DNA from 3 places in the Syntrophotalea acetylenivorans genome. Region 2 is predicted to be linked to each of the others. Evidence: riboswitches for the same ligand, from Rfam matches in the RefSeq annotation. Region 2 holds a riboswitch; each other region holds the start of a gene.
What was found. Region 2 has a riboswitch for molybdenum cofactor ahead of A7E78_RS09685 (aldehyde dehydrogenase family protein). Riboswitches for the same ligand answer to the same signal wherever they lie in the genome.
Positions count from the first base shown of each region.

Region 1: another riboswitch for molybdenum cofactor. It lies ahead of A7E78_RS11555 (aldehyde ferredoxin oxidoreductase family protein); the one in region 2 lies ahead of A7E78_RS09685 (aldehyde dehydrogenase family protein).
Region 3: another riboswitch for molybdenum cofactor. It lies ahead of A7E78_RS10950 (molybdopterin molybdotransferase MoeA); the one in region 2 lies ahead of A7E78_RS09685 (aldehyde dehydrogenase family protein).

Region 1 covers NZ_CP015519.1:2,514,619-2,520,303, reverse strand. Annotated here, with positions in the region: gene A7E78_RS11575 (hypothetical protein) at 1-186, shown strand, start outside; gene A7E78_RS11570 (vWA domain-containing protein) at 192-1,304, shown strand; gene A7E78_RS11565 (hypothetical protein) at 1,358-2,140, shown strand; gene A7E78_RS11560 (vWA domain-containing protein) at 2,150-3,172, shown strand; molybdenum cofactor riboswitch at 3,434-3,555, shown strand; gene A7E78_RS11555 (aldehyde ferredoxin oxidoreductase family protein) at 3,590-5,323, shown strand; gene A7E78_RS11550 (MoaD/ThiS family protein) at 5,426-5,650, shown strand.
Region 2 covers NZ_CP015519.1:2,109,966-2,115,650, reverse strand. Annotated here, with positions in the region: gene A7E78_RS09690 (ATP-binding protein) at 1-1,225, shown strand, start outside; molybdenum cofactor riboswitch at 1,595-1,714, shown strand; gene A7E78_RS09685 (aldehyde dehydrogenase family protein) at 1,850-3,199, shown strand; gene A7E78_RS09680 (hypothetical protein) at 3,424-3,840, shown strand; gene A7E78_RS09675 (CPF_0552 family protein) at 3,940-4,206, opposite strand; gene A7E78_RS09670 (SagB/ThcOx family dehydrogenase) at 4,438-5,184, shown strand; gene A7E78_RS14950 (hypothetical protein) at 5,309-5,569, shown strand.
Region 3 covers NZ_CP015519.1:2,379,278-2,384,962, forward strand. Annotated here, with positions in the region: gene A7E78_RS10940 (GAF domain-containing sensor histidine kinase) at 1-1,352, opposite strand, end outside; gene A7E78_RS10945 (iron-containing alcohol dehydrogenase) at 1,416-2,561, opposite strand; gene A7E78_RS10950 (molybdopterin molybdotransferase MoeA) at 2,735-3,952, opposite strand; molybdenum cofactor riboswitch at 4,313-4,432, opposite strand; gene A7E78_RS10960 (iron-containing alcohol dehydrogenase) at 5,157-5,685, shown strand, end outside.

The DNA.
Region 1 (5,685 bases), 400 kb from region 2:
ACCGGCAGGCTCTCCAACAACGAAATACGGCAGGCGGAAGCCATACTCAAGGGCATTGAACATCTGTTGGCATCCGAACACCCCGACGCTGAACAGCGTCGCAATCTGCTGGCACAGGCAGAGAACCTGCTCACCGACCTGGCAAAGAGAAGGCCCGAGCGGCAACCGGAGACGGAGGTCCTTTAACATCCATGCCGGATCTTGAACTGGAATATCCTTTAGCCTTGCTGGCCTTGTTACTCCTGCCCCTGATCGTGTGGCTGCGACAGCGCACTCGCAGCAGGACGCCCTTTCCGTCCGTCGGGGTTCACCTGCGGGGACTGCAACCCACCTGGTGGAAAAGACATTATGACAACATTATTTTTTCGGCGGTATTTATCAGCCTCATTCTGGCCTTGGTCAATCCGGGCTATGCCCGCCGTAGCGTAGAAGAGTACATCGAATCGAAATGGATCATCCTGACCCTTGACCTGTCGGGTTCTATGAGAAGGCAGATCGATCGTTTTTCCCGGCTGACCGTCGGCGACATTGCCCTCGATGGCCTCGAATCCTTTGTCGATCTGCGCCGGGAAGGGGACTATATCGGCCTGGTGGCTTTTTCCAGTTTTGCCCGACTTCTGGCGCCATTGACTTCAGATCGGGCACTGTTAAAAAGAAAGTTGGACCTGGTCCGCAGCCAAAATCGATCGCGAATCTATCGGGAGCTGGGAGCCGGCGGCGGCACCAATGCCTCGGAGGCGGTCTGGCTGGCCTTGTCCGTGTTCTTCTCCATGTTGCCGGAAGACCGGCGTTTGACCACCGAAGAGATTGCCGGTTTACGCCAGTTCCTCCTCGGTGAACCCGGTACCCTGCTCGATATTCCGCTCAAACTGCGACGCAGCGGCCTGGGCGCCGGCATGGCGGTTATTCTCTTTACCGATGGTCGCATCGAACCCCGTTTGCGGGCTCATGTGCGGCGCGGTCAATTACCGAACCTGGTGAATGTCATAACCTTGATGAAAGCCCTTGATATGCGCTTTTACATTATTGCCATAGGCGGTCAGGTCGATGAAACCGTTGCAAAAGCGATGGACCCAGTCGCCGACCAACCTCCTGTTGGAAAGATTTTCCCATTGGCCAGAGGCCTTGATCGGGAACAGATCCAGCAAGTTTACCGCGAAATTGACGCCTTAGAGGCGAATCGAAATCTGATCCGCGCTACGATCCGACCCCGCTGGACCCGTCCCTGGTTTATCACCGCGGCACTGGGACTTATATTCCTTGGCATGGGGCTTCGTACCCTGCCGGGATACCGGAAACCTTAATTTCTGAAGCGAGCCATATACCTTTCGGCTTTTTTACGCAAAGGAACCAAAGCATGTTTCGCAACATCACTAAATACCGAAGGCATCTCGCCCTGATTTTGTCGGCAAGCGGCTTATGCCTGTTGGTAACCGGAGTTTTCCTCTGGCAGCAAGCAGTACGGCAACAACAGGGAACGGATGATCTTAACAATCGGATTGAGACCATCAACCGGACGGGAGCTGGAAGCGCCAATACACAGCAATTGAAAACCCTTGCCGAGAATGCCGGCCGACAAGGTCGTTTTTTACCGGAGGTTGAATACGCCCTGCTTCACGATCAGTGGCGGCAAGCGGTGGTCTTCTTTGAAGGGCTTAAAAACATCCTGGCTAACCCTTATCTTGCTGCCAGCGCCAGTAGTTCCGCCTCCAACTTTCACACTCGCCTGCTGCAACTGAGAGACGCCGTCACCGAAAGCTTGACCAACAATCCAAAACTTCCCATTGAATGGCAATGGAAACTTCATAATCTCAAAGGCAACACCGCCGTTTTGCTGGCGTATAGTGTCCTCTACCATGAAAAAGACGGCCGCAAGGCGGCAAAATTCCTCAGCGACGCTTTAATCGATTATAAAACCGCTATTCAACAGGTAGACAAGGTGAGTCTGTCCTCTCTCGAAAGAGCCCTGCCTCGCTGGAACCTGGAACTGATCATCGCCGTCGGCGAATACCGGCGTCTCGGCCTGACTGAGATTCCCCCTGCGGACATGACCCGGATACAGGAGCAATTACAAACCTACATCCCCGAGGCACCGGGATTCTCACCGGGCGTGCCGGCCGAAACCCGCGTCGAAAAATAGGCGAAAACCATGCAATTTTCACAACCATGGGTCCTGTGGTTGCTCATTCTATTGCCGATCGGTCTTTATTGGCTGACAGCCAATGAACGCTTTGTTCGCCGTGTGCAACGGGCTTTTTCCAACCAGGCCTCCACCACTAATCAGCGGCGGGCTGGCGTTCGCATAATTACCGCAATACTAGCCTTGCTGACCCTGATCATTGCTCTGAGCGGGCCCCATTTCTGGGCGATGCTAAAAGACGACCCACGCCGGCATCTAAAATTGGCCATCGGAATCGATGTCAGCAAATCGATGTTGGCCGAGGATGTAATCAATAAAGAAATCTCGTCAGCTAATTCTACGGAGATCGTCAACCGGCTGAATTCGGCCAGTTTGTTGGCCCTGCGCCTGTTTGAAGAGTTGGACGGCGAACAGGCCGGCTTGTTCTTTTTTGCCCGCAACGGCATCGAAGTCGTGGCACCGACCAGGGACCAGGGTTTTTTGCGGTATATGGTGAAACATACCCGCCTGGGTGAACTGACGGAATCTGGCAGCGACCTGAAAATGGCCATGACAACAGGAGCCGGGCTCCTTGGGGACCACATAAACAAAACCGCTGGCGCCATTGTATTAATTTCGGATGGGGAAGATACGGAGAACAGCCCGGACGAGCTGATTACTCAAGCCGAAGAAATGAATCGTAACAGGGTGCCGGTTTATACCGTCGGAGTAGGCCAGGCCGAGAAAGTATACATCCCTATTCGTCGGCCCGGTACAACACGCATTGAAGGTTTCTATACCGACCCAGCCGGCCACCCTCTGCGGACGCGTTTGCAAGCTTCCAATCTGCGCTCTATTTCAACAGCCAGCGGAGGAGCCTATTTCTCCCTAGGTGATACGGAACCACGGATATTAGCCCGCGAACTGCTCTCACTTATCCCCGAATCGACCGAATTGGCAACGGATGTGCCCCGCAGCCGCAGACTGCGAGACTGGACCCCATTTCTGGTGGTTGTCGGGCTGGTTCTCTACATTGCCAATCGTCTTCTTTGACCCCCTTTTGTTCCATTTTGGAACACAAGAAAACATTGCTTAATGCTAACCATCTACGCTCAACCTTGAACCCTTTTGAAGCAACCCTTTAATTTCAAAAGAAGTTTTGCGACCACAAGGCGCACAGCAAGACTTCTCGCAATAATGGCGCGATTCTTGTTAGTTAAAAGAGCAGTAACTATGGGTATTGAACTTTTAAACGATCTTTGATATAACGCAGTTCTACAATTTCAAAATGCGCTTTTACAGGCGCGTTGCACTTGCACTCTCAATCTCCGAGCATGACAACCTACGAGGAAGGTCCTTATGGTTGCCAAGCCGACGGGTTCCGTTGGAAACAACGGTGCCTCCCACCTTTGGAAAGGAGATTTTTCCCGGAACCGTTCCAAAAGCAACACTTGGGAGGAAAAGAAGATCATGAACAGAATTTTCCGCGTAAACATGAAGGACCTCACCTGCAAGATCGAAGAAGTCCCTGAAGCTTGGGCCGGCCTCGGCGGCCGTGGCCTGACTTCCACGATCGTTGCAGCTGAAGTACCCCCCACCTGCCACCCTCTCGGTCCTAACAACAAGCTGGTTTTCGCTCCCGGCCTTCTGACCGGCACCCCGGCAGCTCAGTCCGGTCGTATGTCTGCAGGCGCCAAGAGCCCTCTGACCGGCGGCATCAAAGAGTCCAACGCCGGCGGCACCAGCGCTCAGCAGTTCGCTAAGCTCGGCATCAAAGCCATGATCATCGAAGATCAGCCTGAAGCCGGCAAGTGGTATGAACTGCACGTCAACAACGACGGCGTTACCTTCCACGACGCTTCTGCCCTCAAAGGCATGCAGAACTTCGACGTCATCGACGCCATGGAAGCCAAGTACAATCCGAAAATCGGCGTTTGCTCCATCGGTATCCCCGGCGAAGAGCGCCTGATGGCTGCTAACATCTCCGTCAAAGACCCTGATCACAAGATCCGTAGCCACGGCCGTGGCGGCCTCGGCGCCGTTATGGGCTCCAAGAACATCAAGGTCATCACCATCGACGATTCCGAAGGCAAGAAAGTTGAAATCGCCGACAAGGACAAGTTCCGCGCTGCTGCCAAGGTTTTCGCCAAGGCCATGCTCGACCACCCGGTTACCGGCGAAGGTCTGCCCATCTACGGCACCAACGTTCTGATCAACATTCTGAACGAAGCCGGTGGTCTGCCCACCAAGAACTTCTTGTACGGTTCCTGCGAGCACCACGACAAGGTTTCCGGTGAAACCATGCACGACGTGATCGCCAGCCGCCCCAACGGCCACACCAAGCACGGTTGCCACGCCGGTTGCATCATCCAGTGCTCCCAGGTTTACACTGACGATAAAGGCGAGTACATCACCTCCGGTTTCGAATACGAGACCGTTTGGGGCCTGGGCATCAACTGCATGATTGAAAGCCTCGACGATTGCGCCCGTATCGACAACGCCATGGACAACATCGGCATCGACTCCATCGAAGGGGCCGTACTGATCGCTGTCGCCATGGAAGCCGGCGTTATTCCCTGGGGTGACGGCAAAGAAACCCTGCGCGTGATGAACGAAGAAATCGGCAAAGCCACTCCTCTCGGCCGCATCCTCGGCAACGGCACCAAGTCCGTAGGTGAAGCTTACGGTCTGACCCGTGTACCGGTTGTTAAGGGCCAGGGCATCCCGGCTTACGATCCTCGCTCGGTTAAAGGTATCGGCATCACCTACGCTACCTCTACCATGGGTGCCGACCACACTGCCGGTTACTCCATCGCTACCAACATCCTGCAGGTTGGCGGTCACATCGATCCGTTGCAAAAAGAAGGTCAGGTTGAGCTTTCCCGTAACCTGTCCATCGCTACCGCGTCCGTCGACAGCACCGGTATGTGTATCTTCATCGCCTTCCCGGCGCTGGATATCCCCGAGTGTCTGCCTGCTCTGATCGACATGATCAACGCCCGCTACGGCATCAGCCTGACCGGCGACGACGTAGTTGAGCTCGGCAAGTACATCCTGAAGACCGAAAAGGCCTTCAACGACGCCGCTGGCTTCACCAACGCCGACGATCGTCTGCCCGAGTTCTTCGAGTACGAGCCCATCCCGCCCCACAACGTGGTTTGGGATTTCTCCGGCGAAGAAATCGACGAATTCTGGAACTTCTAAGAATTTCGTAGATGCAATTGGTTAAACCGTTGTGGGCACCCGTGCCGGGTGCCCACAACTTTTTGTATTCAACCGCTCCACCCTATTCGAGGCCTGCTGTCCATGAAGATTACAGTGAAACTTTTTGCTATTTTTCGCAATGATCGCTTCAAGATAGAAGACCGGGAATACCCGAAAGATGCTACTGTTGGTGATGTTCTCACCGCTTTAGATATTGACCATCCTGAACTGGGCGTAGCCCTGATCAACGGCCGCCACGTGGATACAGAAACTGTCCTGACAGACGGACAAACCCTGTCCCTGTTCCCCAAGGTCGGGGGCGGCTAAACCTCTCCAGCATCGGATTATTTTGTTTTTCACCC
Region 2 (5,685 bases):
TGAACGGAGCGGTTTTCTGCAAGGGATGCTGGGGGTCAGCCGCGCGGAAGCCAGTGCTGTTTTGCCGTCGTCCAAGGGGCTCGGCGCCTGGGATAAACCACGGGTCACCAAGGCGGTACGTTCGGTACAACGACAGGACCCCTTTTGCCGTCAGGTGTGCAAACAACGTCTGTCGCTGGAGCAAAGTGAGCATCCTCTGGTCCAGGCTGTGTTGCAGGAAAGGGTCGTGCTGGTTTCAGACTATGAACAAACGACCCCTTCCTTTGCTGATTTGAAAAAACTATTCAGTGTCGGGCATTGTGCTTGCGCTCCCCTGATTGGTCACGGCAAAGTGCTTGGTGTGTTGCTTGTCGATTCTCCGGGCAGCAGCATAGAGATTGCGCCGGAGCGGCGGCGTTTTCTTGAACTGTTTGCCAATCAGGCAGCTCAAGCGATGGAAAACAGCTTGTTAATGCAGCGCCTGGAAGAGTCTCATCGCCATCTGGGTGAAACCCAGGAGCAGATGATTCAGGGGGAAAAAATGGCGGCTTTGGGTGAGACAGCCGCTTCGGTGACTCATGAGCTGCGCAATCCTCTCGTGTCCGTCGGTGGTTACGCCAATCGTCTGGCGGGGTTGTTGCCTGCGAACAGCAAGTCGGGAGAATACAGTCAGATCATTGTTCGGGAAGTGCGGCGCATGGAAGAGATGCTGGGCAATATTCTGGCCTTTTCCAAAAAGCAGATGCTCTGTTTAGTCGATTGCCATTTGGTCGAGATCCTTGAAGAGGTTTTGGTTTTGGAGGCGGAGGCCTTGCAGAGGGCGGAAATCTCTTTGCAGAAGGAAATTCTTGATAATTTACCACCGATTCAAGGAGACGAACAGAAGTTACGTCAGGTGATGCTGAACCTGGTTGGCAATGCGCGTCAGGCCATGGCATCAGGTGGCACATTGACCGTCAGGGCCTATTCTGCGCACCTTCGTGGCGAACCGGCGGTAGCCTTGGAGGTGGAGGATACGGGCGGCGGAATTGAGCCCTCAGTGATGAGGAACATTTTCAATCCCTTTTTTACCACACGTCAGGATGGCACAGGCCTGGGATTATCTATTGTCCATCGAATCATCGAGCATCACCATGGTGATATCGAAGTGCAGAACGGGGAATTGGGTGCCCGTTTCATCATTCGTCTGACTGTTGCTCAGGTCGAGCATAAACCTATGCTGCCCAACTGGACAAAACGCCCTTGAAAGTCTCTTGCAAAGGATGTCGGCGGTGGTAGACTAAAATCAAAGCTAGATCACTAACAAATCAGTCTAAGAATTTTTTTGCGCGCGCGGTTTTTCCCTCCTGACCGGCGCGCTTTTTTTATAGTCGGTGATTTTGATGCTAGTGCTGAGTTTGATCCGTGCAGTAAAAACGCATTAGAAAACCCTGTTTTAATGCCTAAAAGCAGGCCTCGGCAGGTGTAGGGAGAGGCCTGCTTAAGGCTGAGAATAACAATTATTTTTCTTGCGCGAGAGAAGTCGGTTTGGTATAAATGTGTGTGGTACAAATTATGGAATATCGCCTAACGAGCATTAAATGTAGTGATTGTTTGTAGCACATTTAAGGCAAGCAGGCGGGTTCGGCTCTGACCTGTCTTCCCTAAGGCTTGACGCTATGGGGAGGTGGGCTGTGGGTTTCACTGGAAACGGTGGCGCCTCCCGTATTTGGAAAGGAGTCGGAGGATATTGCATCTGCGGCCGTAAGGACGCAAGACGTGCATGCTCCCCTGTCTCTTTTTTTTAATTGTTGCTCTATCTCGTAGGCACTTTTTGGCAATCGGGTTAAGCGCAAAGCTTCAACAACACAAGAACTAGGAGGAATTAGGTATGGCACAGGCAATGATCGATCAATTGGTGGCCAATGCTCGGGCGGCTGCTGACGAGTTCAAGACCTTCACCCAGGAGCAGGTCGACAAGATTACCGCGGCTATGGATGAGGTCAGCGTAGCTAACGAAGTCATGCTCGGCGAAATGGCCGTTGAAGAAACCGGCATCGGCCGGGCTGATCACAAAGCCATCAAGAACCACCTCGGCGCTCACATCGTTTACGAGTACTTCAAAGACAAGAAGTCCGTTGGCGTTATCGAGGAAAAAGAAGGCGTCAAGTATGTTGCCGAGCCTTTCGGTGTACTGGCGGCCGCTACTCCGACCACCAACCCGACCTCTACCGTCATGTTCAAGTCTTTGATCGCCATGAAGACTCGTAACACCATCATTTTCGCTTGTCATCCCCGCGCTCAAAAGTGCAGCGTTAAAGCTGCTGAGCTCATGCGCGACGCAGCTGTTGCCGCCGGCGCTCCTGCAAACTGCATTCAGTGGATCGATACTCCTTCCATCGAAGCTACCGGCATGCTGTTCAACCATCCCGACGTAAACCTGATTCTTGCCACCGGCGGTAACGCTATGGTTAAGTCTGCTTACAGCTCCGGCCACCCCGCCATCGGCGTCGGCGCCGGTAACACCCCGGTTTTCGTCTCCAAATCCGCTAACCTCAGCGTTGCGGTTAACAACGTTATCGCTTCCAAGACCTTCGACAACGGCACCATCTGCTCCTCCGACCAGTCGATGATCTTCGACGACCAGGCCACCTGCGACGAAGCCGTTAAGCTTCTGATCGAGCGCGGCGCCTACCTGGTTAAGCCGGAAGAAAAAGCCCAGCTCGAAGCCGTCATGTTCGACAAGGAACGCGGCGTTCCTGCTATGCAGATCGTCGGTAAGTCTCCCCAGGCCATTGCCAAGCTGGCCGGTATCGAGATTCCCGAAGACGCCAAGCTGCTGCTGGTGCCCCTGACCTGCATCGGTGAGGAAGACTGGTTCAGCCATGAGAAGCTCTCCCCGGTTCTCGGCTACATCTGCTTCAAGGACACCGACACCGCTATCGACGAAGCTAAAAAGCAGCTTCTGTGGGGCGGCGCCGGTCACACCGCCGTTGTCCACGCTCAGGACGAGGAAATTCTCGACAAGTTCGCCATGGAAATCCCGGCTAACCGTCTGCTCCTCAACCAGCCTGCGGTACACGGCTCCGTTGGTCTCATCTACAACAAGCTGCCGCCTTCACTGACCCTCGGTTGCGGTACCGATGGCAACAACTACCTGGGCAACAACATCAACTACTCCGACCTGCTCAGCATCAAGACCGTTGCAGCACGTATCGTTGACTACGAGCGCGACGAGTAATATCGAAACATGCTGATCGGATCAATCTCCCCGAGAGGGGGCGTTGATTCTAGATTTAAGAACGGTTGAAAAGTGGGACTTTTCCTTGTGAAAAGTCCCACTCGTTTCTTGGTCCTTTGGTAAAACAAGCCCCTGCTCCGTTCTTAGGCGAAGCAGGGGCTTGTTTTACCAATAAAGCTGCCAGATTATGAGTAATATTACCGCCAAGTTTTTGGGTGAGAAAGATGAAGAACATGACCGTTGAAGAGAAAGTCGGTTCACCCCAGGCTAAACGTCCTGGTTGGTCGCGGGCGCTCGATATTCTGTTGCGTACCGGCCATATCGGCGTGATCGGGGTTCTTCTTGGTGGCGCAACATTTCAGGCGCCTTTGCCCGCGGTTCATTGCTATGCCTGGTTAGTGGTAATTACAGGGCTTGGTCTTGTTGGCACAGAGCTCCACCACAGCTTGCGTTGGCCGCATGAGGGACGGGGCTTGATGGCTTTCAGTCATATGCTGCCGATTGTCCTGTTGCACTTGTGGCCAGCCTTTTGCGTAGAACTTTTGTGGATTGCCTTAGTGGTCGGTGCGATTGGCAGTCATATGCCGCGCTCCTTGCGGCACTGGTCTCTGGTGTACGGCAAGGTGCCGAAAAAACAATAACAAGTTTGTCGATCAGAACAACCAGAAAGGCCCCCGATATTTCGGGGGCCTTTCTGGTTGTTGGGCATAGGCTCAATGCCGACCGTTGGCTTAAAAACCCTAAGCGTGGTCGAAAGTCATCAGTTTAACCTCCACGCCTTCAAGGGCATTGAGTTTGCCAGCCAGTTCGTCGGCAGCTTTTTTCCCTCCTACCAGCTCCAACAGAATCAGCCCATAGCCGGCGCAGAAACTGCCGGTCACCTCATGCAATCCGATGCGGGTTTTGATATTACAGCCGTAGGCGGTGAGCTGTTCCTGGATATCCGATGCTTTTTTGATCCGGTCATCGACATGAATCCCCATAATGATGTGAGAATCTTGGGCCATGATATGCTCCTTTAGGCTGGTGGGTTATTGGAACTGATCGAATCAGGCAGCTTGGACTGTTTGTCTTAAAATGCCATGAGTTGTTCCCCAAGTCACAAAACTCCCTGTGATTGTTACCTGCTAATTCTAGCAGGCGTCAGCTATTCGACAAGTGTCCTTTGCCGAGATCCACAGGAGTTTCTATAATGGATAAAACGTTAGATTGTTCTAGCTGGAAAACAGGAGGCAATTGTGGAAAAAAACAGCGGCCGTGACTTCATGGAAAAGACCAAGCACAAAAATATGGGCGTCAGTGACCAGCAGATGCATTTGCCCCAGCCGCCCCTCAGTTGGCCCGCCGAGCCTGTTAACCCAAAGATTGAGCTGCCCCATCCCGGGAGCCTGGCCATCGAACCGGTTGATATACGCCTGCTTATCACCCAGCGCAGCAGCCTGAGGGAATACGCCGAAAAACCACTGGCTCTGGAAGAGTTATCACACCTGTTGTGGTGCACTCAAGGGGTCAAAGTGGCTTACGACCAGCAGATGACCTTGCGTACGGTACCTTCGGCTGGTGCTCGTCACGCTTTAGAGACTATCCTTCTGGTTAACCGGGTTGAGGGTTTGGAGTCAGGGCTTTATCGGTATCTGGCACTGGATCACCAGTTGGAATTGATTTCAACCCTCAGCAATATTGCCGGTCGTTTGGCCGCGGCCTGTTTTGGTCAGCGGTTTATTATGAGAAGCGCGGTGACCTTTGTCTGGATCGCGGTGCCCTATCGGATGACCTGGCGCTACCAGGAACGGGGCTATCGTTATTTGCATCTCGATGCCGGTCATGTTTGCCAGAACCTGTACCTGGCTGCTGAGGCCATTGATGCCGGAGTCTGCGCGGTGGCGGCGTTCGATGACGATGAAATAAACACCTTGTTGTGTCTTGATCCGGAAGAGGCGTTTGTCATCTATCTGGCGGCGGTGGGGAAGAAGATGAAGGGATGACAATATCTTTCGCTCCGGCTGTGTCACAGGGGTGGTAGCGGCATCGGGTTTTAAGAATTAAGCTTTACGCCTCACGATTTACGGTTTTTAACCCCTGAGGGAACCCGCCATAGGCGGGCAAACGATGGGGCCGTTTTCTTTTGATTACTTTTCTTTGTACCGACGAAAGAAAAGTAATACGCCCGGCCGGGCGGGACCGGCTAAGTTTTGTTTTCTTAAAGGTTTTGCAAAAAATGGCTTGATTAACACCGGCGGGTCGCGTCCCGCCAGACGCCTTCCTTTTTGTCCAGGCGGCAACAAAAAGGAAGCAAAAAGTGCCTTCCCACTGCGTGGAGCATGCGTTCCCGCAGGCAAGGAGAAGGCTAAAAACGGCTGGCTATCTTAAAGGTGTAGCAATTTCTTTGAGCGGCCCCTCTTCCGAAAGGTGATTGCTGAAACGGTCGGTTTGTTTCTTTTGACAATAGTGGTCCAAAGGGCTGCTGGGTTTAAAACCCTCAAACT
Region 3 (5,685 bases), 270 kb from region 2:
AGCAGGTTGGTAACCACCTGCTGGATTTGTACGGCGTTGGCCATAATTCGCGGTAAGTCTTCAGCCAGCTGTTTGACAATGGTGATCTGTGTCGGGTCGACCAGATAGTTGACCAGACCAAGAGCCCGTTCGATCTCGCGGTTGAGGTTGGTCAAATCCATCGGGACCTGTTCCTGACGGGAAAAGGTCAGCAGGTTCTGGATGATACGCTTGCAACGCAGGCCGCAGTCAGCGATTTCTTTAAGGGAATCGCCTTGTTCCGGGTTGCCGGCCAGTTCAGCATATAAGAGTTGGGCTGTACCGATGACCACGGTCATCGGGCTATTCAGTTCATGGGCGACCCCCGCTGCCATCTCGCCAATGGCTGCCAATCGTGCCGAATGCATCAACTTGGCTTCCATTTGGGCTTTTTCGGTAATGTCCTTGATGATGATGGTCATTGCTACCAGTTCCTGCTCTTTGCCCAATACAGGATAAAAGGATAGATCAAGCTGGCGGCCTGTTTTTGTCTCCAGATGGCGGTAAATGGGACGGGGGTCTATGGCCAGCGTTTGCATCGGGCAGTTAGGACAGGGACTGTTGCGACCGTAAAGGGTAGTGAAACATTTCTGGTCCTGTTGCGACGGCTTTCCGTCGGGAAATAGTTCCGGCAACGGTCGATGGTTGTTGAGTTGAATATTGTATTCGGTATCTATCAACAAGATCGGTTCGGTGACGGCGTTAAAAGTCGCTTCCCAGCCTTGTCGTGCGCGGGAAACCTCTTCGTAGAGCTGGGCGTTCTGAATGCTGATGGCCAACTGTTCGGCCAGATGCTGAACAAAGCTGAGCTCTTCCTGGGTATAGGCCGACTTTTGGGAACTGCCGATCAGCAGCAGTCCCTGGTTGGCCGACTTATAATGCAGGGGAGCCACCACCAGAGAATGGAGCTGCTCCGCCAAATGGGGATACCCGGCGAAAAAGGGGTCGCTTTTAGGCAATTCGCCAAGGATCAAGGCCTCGTTGAGGTTCAGGGGCTCCCAGAGAACCGAATCGCGCGGTAGGGGTTGCGCTTGTCGAAAATGAAACGGGGGCAGCGCTTTGATCACCAGTTCATCGTTCTGCAACATGGCCAGGCCAAGCAAATCACAGGGCAAAGCTTCTGGCAACAACTGCTGGGCTTCGTTGAACATGTCTTCAACAGACATTTCCAGATGTAGGGCCCGGGTCAGGCGGTGCAGAATTTCGAGGCGGACATTTTGCCGGCGAATCTTTTCCTGACGCTTCTTCAGCTCGGCGTAATAGCTCAACTTGGACGCATTGACGCCGGTCAGGTCGGCTATTAGCTTATTTTTTCCGTCAGGCTTTTGGCTCACTATTGAGACCTCTGTCCAGGGCAGGAAAACTCATCTGTGGTTTTAAGCGACTTGCTTCAATCGCTAAAGGGCTTTGCGGAACAGTTCGGCAATATCTTTCGGAGTGGCCATGCGAGGGTTGGTGGCAATGCATTCGTCTTGCATGACATTGTCGGTCAGACGTTGAAGCTGGTCTTCAGAGAGCCCTAAGTCGGACAGGGATTGCTTCAAGCCAATATCCGCTACAAGTTTTTTAACCGCTTCAATAGCGTGCTCAGCAGCCGGCAATGGATCCGTTGAGCTGAGTCCCGCCATCGCCTGGGCGATCTGTTGAAATCGTTGGCGGCAGTCCGGTAGATTGAACTGCATAACATGGGGTAACAGGATAGCGTTGGCTTCGCCATGGTGAGTATCCATCAGACCGCCGACCTGGTGGGTCATGGCGTGGCCGGCGCCGAGTATGGCATTGGAAAAGGCAATGCCGGCATTAAGGCTCGCGAGGGCCATATTGGTATTGGCCTGCAGGTCGCTGCGGTCCGTTACGGCCTGGCGCAGGTTGCCGAACACCAAACGGACTGCTTTTAACGCATGCAGATCGGTCAAAGGGGTGGCGGCCAGGGAAACGTAGGCTTCGATCGCATGGGCCAGGGTATCGATACCTGTAGTAGCTGCCAGACGTGGATTAACCGTGGACAGCAAATTCGGATCGATCAGGGCAATATCAGGAATAAGGGACCGTGAGACAAAAGACATCTTCAGTCGGCGCTCGGTATTTACGATGCGAGCGAACTGGGTAACCTCGGTGCCGGTGCCGGCAGTGGTAGGAACGATGATCACGGGAGGCAGAGGCTGGTGAATCTTGTTGATGCCTTCATAGTCGGTCAGTTGACCGCCATTAGTGGCTAACATGGCTATGACTTTGGCCATGTCGGCGCAACTTCCGCCACCAACTCCGATGACGGCATCGCATTTAGCGGCTCGGTATCGTTCCAGGGCCACCTCAACTTCCGTGTCCTTGGGATTTGAGCTTAGCGCAGAAAAAATTTCGAATTCGACTCCCGCTGCGGCGAGGTATTCAGTTGCTTTGTCGATCCAACCGGTTTCCAGCAAACCGCTGTCGGTCACCACAAGGGCCCTGAAGGCACCGCTGCCTGCAGCGCTCTCGCCGAGATGTTGCAGGGCTCCCGGACCGAAGATGACTTCCGGAATGACAAATTTACTGATATTCATGGTTTGACCGCCGAGAAATGAGGTTTTTCCGCCCGTAATCTATTCTTTGACACAGCATCTGCTTCAAAGACTTAGCATAGATTATTAAAATACTATGGGTGAAGCTCGGCAGTCAATGTGAATTAATGCGGTATACCGCATAGTTCGCGTGATTGCGACGGTTAACGAGAACCTCAGTACTCAAGCATATCGGCGTAGCGGCTAAGTAAGTGGATGTTTACCTGGTCGCCGGCTTGAAAATGATCGCGATCTTCGGGCAGCAGCGCAAGGGCATCGGCCTGGACCATGGTCTTAAGAATGCCGGTGTTCTGATCGCCGGAGCAGCTAGCCAGATACTTGCCGTCTCTTACTTCAATGCTGACTCGCTGAAAATTGAGAACGCCGAGGCGTTTCTTGGTCAAGTCCGTCAGCAGTGTGGCTTCGATCAGGGGTTTGATGACTCGGCTGTGGCCCATCATTTTAAGCAGGGCGGGTCTGACCAGTTCTTCAAAGGTGACCATGGTCGATACGGGGTTGCCGGGCAGGCAGAAGATCGGCGTCTTGTCGAGGCGGGCAAAAGTGGTTGGTCGGCCCGGTTTGATTCCCACGCGGCAAAAGAGGGTTTCCGCACCAAGTTCGTCGAGTACGGTGCGGACAAAGTCGCGGTCGCCGGTCGATACACCTGCAGAGGTAATCAAGGCGTCGGCCTTGAGTCCTTCAAGCATCTTTTCCCGAGTTGCTTCGCGGGTGTCGCGGGCGATGCCAAGGATGGTCGGTTCGGCGCCGATTTCCCGCAGGGCTGTGGCCAGGGCCAAGGTGTTACTGTTAATGATTTTGTCTTCGGTCAGCGGATCTCCTGGTTCGATCAATTCATCCCCGGTCGCCAGGATGGCTACCCTGACCGGCCGATAAACCGAGACAAAGATCTTGCCAAAGGAGGCGAGCATACCGACCTCCGCTGGCCTTAGAATCGTGCCGGTGGGTACGATCACTTCTCCGCGCTGAACGTCTTCTCCTTTGTGGCGAATGTGAGATCCAGCTTTGACCGGCTTGGGGAAGTGAACGCCACCCTCGGTCTCTTCAGTATCTTCCACGGGCACAATGGCATCCGCTCCCTCCGGAAGGGGGGCGCCGGTCATGATCTTGACCACGGTGCCGGGTTCCATCGGGGACCCGAGGGAGCCGCCGGCAGGGATAAAACCGCTAACGGGAAGAGTGGTTGGTTCCTGGCAGTCGGCTGCACGCACGGCATATCCGTCCATGGCCGAGTTGGTCCAGCGGGGCATGTCCCACAGGGCCGTGATGTCTTCGGCGAGAACACGACCGCCGGCATCGAGAATGGACGCCCGCTCAAGGCCCATCAGGGGGACTTGGTTAAGAATGGTGGCACGGGCTTCTTCAAAGCTGGGCATAGAAACTTCCTTCCTAAATGCTTTGCTGGTAGCTGATTTCGGCACTCTGTAGAGATGCCTTGATATATGAAAACGAATATTTGTGAAGATTTAAATCTCAAAGGGCGCTGGCAGTTCTGCGCGGTACCCTGCTGCTGAGAATAAAGAGATATTACAATTTTATTCTGGCACTCACTTGCAGTACGAGAGACCTGCGATATAACTGTGTCCAGGCTTCAGCTTAGTTTTTAAACTGTAAGAAGAGCAATAGAACAACGTTTAACTTTCCCATGCGTTTTCGATCTTTAAGTTACGTGTCCGGAATTGAAAAGAGGTTCTTGTCCTTTCGGAAAGAACCTCCGGTGCGTCGAAACACAAGGTGCGGCGCAGAAGGACTCTCCTTTCCAAAGCGGGAGGTCGCACCGTTTCCAGCAAGACCCGTAGGCCTCTGACCTTGGAGTAGATATCTTTAGGTCGGTCGGCTCGGAGATCGATTAGATTGTATGTCAATGCGCAGCCCCGGATTCGCTCTTGAGAAAGGTCTTGAGATGACTTCCGGGGTTGATGTCAGTTTAAAATCCGGTTTGCGAAAGCCTTTCTGTGAGCGCTTTGCTGCAAAATTGTATGCGACGCTAGAAATTACACCAATGGTAGGGCTTTTTCAACAGAAAAGAGTGTTTGCGTGACCTCCGGGGGCGGGGTTTGAAGCGGACCCGGCGAGGACATGGTGCATAATGTAACACCCGCAAGAGACCCATAATGGAACACTTTGACACGTAATGTTTGCCCGGGTTGTTGTTTTATTGTTCGTTGGGCGTAATGGCGGTGCTTTTTGCTCCCCTGGGAGGAGGGTCTTGGTCGAGAAAATTAAACAGCGATTTGTTTTTCTCTTCAGGGGTTGCCAGCAAGGGCGCTGATGTTTGGCCGATTTGGAGGCTCTTTCAGGGAGGTTATGGGTCGGCGTTTGATCCCTTAATTGTTGCATTAATGGAGCGCTGGCATCCTAATTGCTCTATGTTTTGGCTCCGACGTTATGGCATCTTTAAACAGTGTTTTGTTTTTTTGATGAATAGTCTTGACAAAAGATGTTTATGTGCCAAAATCAATTTCAGTAAACAGAAAGGAAGGGGGGTGAAGGCGTAACACTTTAGAATTCTTTTGGTGGTAGAAGGCTTTATAATTGTGCAAGCTCTTTCAACAAACAAAATCTTGAGGAGGATTTACCATGCCTGTTGTTAATCTCGCTGACACTACTTACGGCTTCTTCATTCCTAGCGTAACTCTGATGGGTGTTGGCTCTGCTAACGAAGTTGGCGCTAAAGCTGCCGAGCTGGGCGCAAAAAAATGCATGATCGTTACCGATGCTGGCCTGAACAAGATGGGCGTGGCTGCTAAGATTCAAGATAACATCAAGGCTGCTGGTGTTGATTGCATTATCTATGATGGTGCTGAGCCTAACCCGACCGACAAAAACGTTCATGACGGCGTTAAGGTTTTCCAGGACAACGGCTGTGACTTCCTCGTTTCCTTGGGTGGCGGTTCTTCTCATGACTGTGGTAAGGGTATCGGCCTTGTTTGCGCCGGTGGCGGCCACATCCGCGACTACGAAGGTGTTAACCAGAGCTCCGTACCTTTGACTCCTCTGATCTCCATCAACACCACCGCGGGTACCGCTTCTGAAATGACCCGTTTCTGCATCATCACCAACACCGATACCCACGTTAAGATGGCTATCGTTGACTGGCGTGTAACTC